One region of the Exiguobacterium sp. KKT215 genome, then DNA from elsewhere that is predicted to be linked to it. Evidence: riboswitches for the same ligand, from Rfam matches in the RefSeq annotation. Region 1 holds a riboswitch; each other region holds the start of a gene.

The links. A riboswitch is a leader RNA that binds a small molecule or an ion and turns the genes downstream of it on or off. The one in region 1 is predicted to bind S-adenosylmethionine.
Region 2: linked by a shared signal. The riboswitch ahead of mtnK (S-methyl-5-thioribose kinase) and the one ahead of ACZ2GZ_RS07330 (aminotransferase class I/II-fold pyridoxal phosphate-dependent enzyme) in region 1 are both predicted to bind S-adenosylmethionine.
Region 3: linked by a shared signal. The riboswitch ahead of metK (methionine adenosyltransferase) and the one ahead of ACZ2GZ_RS07330 (aminotransferase class I/II-fold pyridoxal phosphate-dependent enzyme) in region 1 are both predicted to bind S-adenosylmethionine.

Annotation. Positions count from the first base shown of each region.
Region 1 covers NZ_CM145756.1:1,405,978-1,408,243, reverse strand. The annotation lists gene ACZ2GZ_RS07330 (aminotransferase class I/II-fold pyridoxal phosphate-dependent enzyme) at 1-1,146, opposite strand, end outside; SAM riboswitch class I at 1,224-1,324, opposite strand; gene ACZ2GZ_RS07325 (AI-2E family transporter) at 1,498-2,266, shown strand, end outside.
Region 2 covers NZ_CM145756.1:304,232-306,497, reverse strand. The annotation lists gene mtnK (S-methyl-5-thioribose kinase) at 1-1,032, opposite strand, end outside; SAM riboswitch class I at 1,114-1,216, opposite strand; SAM riboswitch class I at 1,422-1,523, shown strand; gene ACZ2GZ_RS01740 (2,3-diketo-5-methylthiopentyl-1-phosphate enolase) at 1,593-2,266, shown strand, end outside.
Region 3 covers NZ_CM145756.1:981,605-983,870, reverse strand. The annotation lists gene metK (methionine adenosyltransferase) at 1-826, opposite strand, end outside; SAM riboswitch class I at 959-1,078, opposite strand; gene pckA (phosphoenolpyruvate carboxykinase (ATP)) at 1,394-2,266, shown strand, end outside.

The DNA.
Region 1 (2,266 bases):
CAACCGCTCGATTCGTTCGACGGCCTCGTCAATCTTCGGTTCCGGTGAGACGAGACCGAAGCGGACGTATCCGTTCCCTTCCGAACCGAAGAAATAGCCCGGGGTGACGGCGACACCGGCTTCATGCAGCAGTTTCCGCGAGAACGACTTGGCATCACCCTCAGGCACTTTCGCCCAGACGAAGAACGAGCCTTCCGGCGGTTCGACGGCCCAGCCGGCCCGGTTCAACCCGTCAATCAGGCGATCACGCCGTGCCTCGTACAGTCGTGCCAAGTCATCGCGAATGGTACGGGGCGCCTCGAGCGCAGCGACAGCCGCCGCCTGGATGGCCGAGAACACGCTGACGTGGACGTGGTCCTGATACGTGTTGATCGCCTCGATGATGTCCGCGTTCCCGACGGCGAAGGCGACGCGCCAACCGGACATGTTGAACGCTTTCGACATCGTATATACCTCGATGCCGACTTCTTTCGCCCCTTCCGCCTGCAGAAAGCTAGGCGGGACATGGCCATCGAATCCGATGCTGCCATATGCGAAATCGTGGACGACCATCAAGTCCCGCTCCCGGGCGAAACGGACGGTATCGTCAAAGAAAGCGGGTGAGGCGACGGCTCCGGTCGGATTGCTCGGGTAGTTCAAATACATGAGTCTTGCATCTTGCGTATCGAGCGTCTCATAGTCCGGCAAGAAGCCGTTCTCTTCCCGGAGGACGAGGTCACGGACGACGGCACCGGCGAGGCGTGCCCCCGAGATGTAATCAGGATAGCCGGGATTCGGTAGCAAAATCCCGTCGCCAGGTTCGAGTACGCATTGCGGCAACGTGATGAGACCAGATTTTGAGCCGATGAGAATCGCGACTTCTGTCTCGGGATCAAGTTCGACTCCATACTCATTCAAATAGAACGTCGCCACTGCTTGCTTCAGGCGGGCCTGACCGCGGAACGGACCGTATTGATGGGTCGAGGCGTCGAGGAGCGCCGTCTGAAGCGCGTCACAGATTGGCTCAGGCGTAGGCAGGTCAGGCGTCCCTTGTCCGAGTCGGATGATGTCGCGGCCGGCTTGTTCGAGTTCGGCCACCTCGTTCGCGAGTCCGACGAAATGTTGAGGTGGTAACGTTTTAAGTAGATGTGAGCGTCTGTCAGTCATGAATAGTCCTCCTATGCAAAAAACACCCCTTTCCGCGGAAAGGGGTGTCGAGATACGGACGTATTCAAACAACCACCTTTCCATCTCTCAAGGTCACCTTGCTGGAATTAGCACAGTATTGAATCAATCTGTTGCTGAAGCTTCATCGGGCCAGTCCCTCCGCTTCTCTTGATAGAAAGTGTTTTATATGCGATTTGTCTTTTTGTAATATGTCACTTAGTTAACCAAACGTTACCAATCTTGTCAATCCTTTTTTGAAAATGAGCATGTCCTCTTGAATCCCGATAAAAAAACGTTCATAGTGAAAGTGAACGTTATTCTACAAAATTTAAAACATGAGGGGATGGACCTTTGGAATTAAACCGTCAATTGATTTGGAAGTTGAGCGTGATCGGCCTGATCCTGCTCGTGCTCTGGAAAGTCATCAGCGAACCGGATACGATTTCGCAGATGATGCATTATACGTTCCAGTTGCTGACGCCGATTATTATGGGAATCGCCATCGCGCTGCTCCTGAATACCGTCCTGTCCTATATAGAAGAACGGTTTCAACTAAAACGATATCAAGGCTTGCTAATCGTCTATATCATCTTTATCGGGATTCTCGTCATCTCTGCGGTAACGCTGTTCCCACGCATTTATTCGAGCCTCGCCTCGCTCATCGAGGAACTCCCGTCCTATATCCGGCAAATCGACGGGTATCTGTCACAGTTGAACACGTATTTGAAAGAGTATAACGCGACAGTCGCCCAGGCCATCGATTTCAGCCGGTTCGAGGAGCGCTACTCGGGCTGGGTCGAGACGGCCGTCTTGTCGTCGGTCAGCTACGTTTCGAGCTTCACGATGACGCTCATCAACTTCTTGATTGGGATCGTCATCTCGATTTATCTTTTAAAAGACAAAGAGATTTTTGCCCGCATGTTCAAGCGGCTGTTGTATGCGATGTTCCCGGTCGCGTCAGCCAAGACGACGATCGACATCTTCCAAGAGATGGATTACATCTTTAAACGCTATATCATCGGGAAGTCGCTCGACTGCCTCATCATCGGGGTGCTGGCCGTCGCCGGTCTGTTGATTATCGGGGCGCCATACGCGCTTCTCCTCGGCGTCATCGTCGGTG
Region 2 (2,266 bases), 1.1 Mb from region 1:
TTCCGGCAATGTCTCGAGATCGGCGACACCGGCCAGTCCGACGGCACGGCGAATGAGTTCGCAACCGGCGTAGCCGATCGTGTCGCTGAAGACTGTCCGCAACAACTCGTCGACGAAACCATCCGTATTGAACGGCTCGACGGCGCGCTCAAAATTGGCCCGAAACGTCTTCTCGAACGTCTCCCACACCGTCAAGACGTCCGTGAAACGCTCGAAGCGTTTGAGCGGGTCATGGAACGTCGACAGCGTCAAATGGGCGATGATTTGGCCGAGGTCGAAGCCGAACGGTCCGTAAAATGCGAACTCTGGATCGATGATTTTCGTCTCTTGTTGAGTCGCGAAGATGCTACCCGTATGTAAGTCTCCATGCAGGAGTGCCTCATGTTTCGTGACAAACCCGACTTTCAATTTCGTCACCTCGATCTTGAGCGCCTGGTCTTGCCAAAGGCGTTCGACATCTGCTCGCAGCGCCGTCTCGATGTTGTTCGACTCCGCGTCTTTGAACGGATCGGTGAAGATGAGCTTCTCGGTGATGTCACACAGTTCCGGGTTGTAATAGTCACGTTCAATCCGCTTCTTCGCGATCGGTCCAGCTGCGTAATCCGACGTCGCAAACAGCGTCTCGCCCAAAAATTCACCGACATGACGGGCGAGTTCCGGGTAGCTCTCCCCGTTCAAATAGCCGGTGCGGACAATCTCATAATCAGATAGATCTTCTATAATCGTGTAAGCGAGTGTCCGGTCGCTGCCAAGGACAGCCGGGACGAATCGAGGCGCGACAGTCGCAAACTCACGGAGTGCCAACTGTTCAATCCATGCCCGCTCGAGCGTGAGCGGCCAGCTCTCACCGACGACTTTGGCGTATGGGAGCGCTTGTTTGACGATCAGGCGCTGTTCGCCTTGGCGAATCCGAAAGACGAGATTCAAGTTGCCGTCCCCGATCTCCTCGCACTCGGCGATTCCTTCTTGCAAGTATCCTAATTGACGGACGTGCTCGACGACGGTCTGTTCTGTAAATGGTTGATATGACATGATGTTTTCCCCTTCCTGTACGTTGCCCACAAAAAAAGCCCCTTTCTCCGCGAGAAAGAGGCACAGCCAAAATGGTTGTTCCTCTCATCTGTCAGACATTCGTCTGGTGGATGTAGCACCGTGCCTAGTGGTCGGTTGCTGCGGCGTCATCGGGCCAATTCCCTCTGCCAACTCGCGATAAGAGTGTGTTATTCGATTCGGTGAACTTATGTGATGAATATTACGGACTCGACGTCACGATTGTCAACGTCATTTTCTCGACGCAACTCCGTCTTTTTTTGTGCATATATGGAAACAACTTCCCAAAATATTTTTTTTGGAAAAAAAGGAATTGACGACATGATGATTCTGTGCAAAAATTCAATTAAATTTCACAACTTCAAATCACATTCTTATCAAGAGCAGACGGAGGGACGAGCCCGATGATGTCGCAGCAACCGACCAGAGATGGCACGGTGCTAATTCTTGCAGCGAAAGCTGAGAGATAAGAGTTCATTTTTTATGATGACCTCTTGCCTCGGCATGGGGTCATTTTTTGTTTGCCTGGAAGGAGGAACCATATGAGTATCACTGCCACATATGAAATCAAACGAACGGACGCGGTCGCGACCGTCGCCGACAAAATCGCCCTCGAGCTGACCGTCGGTACTTGGACGGAGCTACCTCACTTAGAGCAAGAGCAGTTACAGGCGTACCGGGGTGAGGTCGTGTCGACGACACATACGGATACGACGAGCCGCTTCACAATCCGCTACCCGTTACATAATGTCAGCCCTGACTTTTCATCCATCTTGACGACGACGTTCGGGAAACTGTCCCTCGACGATTCGATTCGGTTAATTGATTTGACGTTGCCCGAGACGCTCGCCCCTCATTTCAAAGGCGCCAAGTTCGGGGTCACTGGAATTCGCGATTTACTCGGTGTTCATGATCGCCCGCTCGTCATGAGCATCTTCAAAGGTGTCATCGGCCGTGACCTCGCGTTTCTCGAGCAGCAACTCCGCGATCAGTTCGCCGGAGGCATCGATATCGTCAAAGACGACGAGATTTTATACGACAACCCGCTCACCCCATCGCTCGAACGGGCCCGGATCGGAGCGGACGTCATTCAAGCCCACTTCGAGGCGACCGGGAAACGTGTCCTCTACGCCATCACGCTGAGCGGCCCCGTGTTCGGTCTACGTGACCAGGCGCTCCGTCTTATCGAGGCAGGTGCGACAGCGCTCCTGTTCAA
Region 3 (2,266 bases), 420 kb from region 1:
CGCCGCCGTGACGAGCGTATCCACCGTACGTATCGACGATGATTTTGCGTCCTGTGAGACCTGCATCCCCTTGTGGTCCACCGATTACGAAGCGGCCAGTCGGGTTGATGAAGTATTTCGTGTCCGCGTCGATGAGTTCAGCCGGGATGACTGCATCGATGACGTGCTCTTTCAAATCAGCTTGGATTTGCTCGAGCGTGATGTCTTCCGCGTGTTGTGTCGAGATGACGATTGTGTCGATGCGAACTGGGTTGTTCGCTTCGTCGTATTCGACTGTCACTTGTGTCTTACCGTCTGGGCGAAGGTAAGCGAGCGTGCCGTTCTTACGAACTTCTGCCAAACGACGTGACAATTTGTGAGCGAGTGAAATCGGGAGCGGCATGAGTTCCGGCGTCTCTTTTGTTGCGTAACCGAACATGAGACCTTGGTCACCAGCACCGATTGCATCGATTTCTTCTTCAGTCATTTGTCCTTCACGAGCTTCGAGCGCTTGGTCAACACCTTGCGCGATGTCTACCGATTGCTCATCGATCGATGTGAGGACAGCACAAGTCTCTGCATCGAAACCATATTTCGCACGTGTGTAGCCGATCTCACGAACAGTTTCACGAACAACTTTCGGGATATCCACGTAAGTTGATGTTGTGATTTCACCTGCTACGAGCACGAGACCTGTTGTGACAGACGTCTCAGCCGCAACGCGGGCGTTTGGATCTTCAGCTAAAATTGCATCCAAAATCGCATCTGAGATTTGGTCACAAATTTTATCCGGATGTCCTTCCGTGACGGACTCCGAAGTGAAAAGTCGACGGTTCAAGTTTGCCATTTCGAAAAACCTCCTATAATAAAGGGTGATGTGTGGACGGTACTCGTTCCCCTTACGCGTTGCTTTGGGACGGTAATGAAAAAAACCTCTCGCCATGTTCAAATGGGAAAGGTTGAATCGTTCTTCCTTACCCTCTTATCGTTCGAAGCTTACGCTTCGCTTCAGGATAGCACCTTTTCCGAATAACAATGAAAACTCGGACGGTTGCTGGGCTTCGTAGGGCCTTGTTCCCTCCACCGCTCAGAATAAGAGTATCCGTTACGAAGACCATCATATAAATGACACCCCGTTCTGTCAAGCGTATCGACCGAATTCGTCAAACTTTTCACAAACGGTCAAATAGTTATGTTTGTGAAATATCAAACATTTTTTTGTCCGTTTTGGTTTTTGTACTATGACCTGATACAGAATATGTTAGAATGACAATGTAAGAAAGCGCTTACTTTAAAGGGTAAAAAATGCTTGTTTTTGATTAGTATGTCACATATAATAAAAACGTCATACTGATTAAACGCGGAAGTATGCGGATTTCATCCACATCTATTTAGGGGAAAGGTGGGATTCAGGATGGCGACAACGCTCCTGAAAATCGAAGAATTAATTAAAGGTGCCGACATGATGCGGAACTTGACGGTTCCAGAACTGGTGGAAGAAGCCATTCGCAACGGTGAGGGCGTACTGACGAAAGACGGGGCTTTATCGGTCAGTACTGGGAAATTCACAGGACGGTCACCGAAAGACAAATTCGTCGTGCAAGATGAAGTCAGCAATCATTTAGTAGACTGGGGTCCAGTCAACCAACCGATCGCGGAAGAGAAGTTCACCGCGCTACTCGACAAAGTGTTGACGCACCTCGAAACGAAAGACAAGCTCTATTATCTCGAGGCGTCTGCGGGGGCAGACGAGCACTATACGCTCCCGGTCCGTGCCATCACGGAATACGCGTGGCACAATTTGTTCGCCAAACAGTTGTTCTTGCGTGAATGGCCGACGAAAGGTGCCTTCGAGCCCTTCACGGTCATCTATGCACCGAGTTATAAGGCCGATCCAGTCATCGACGGGACGAACTCCGAAACGTTCATTCTCGTCTCATTCGCCAAGCGGACCATTCTGATCGGGGGAACAGAATACGGCGGCGAGATTAAAAAATCGATTTTCTCGGTCATGAACTTCCTGTTGCCGGAACAACATGTGTTATCGATGCACTGCTCGGCGAACGTATCGGACGCCGGCGAGACGGCCCTTTTCTTCGGTCTATCGGGAACTGGGAAGACGACACTGTCGGCCGACCCGGAACGCCATTTGATTGGGGATGACGAGCACGGTTGGTCACCCGACGGCGTCTTCAATATCGAGGGCGGTTGCTACGCGAAGACGATCAATTTGTCGCGCGAGAACGAGCCGGAAATCTACGATGCCATCCGTTTCGGCTCATTGATT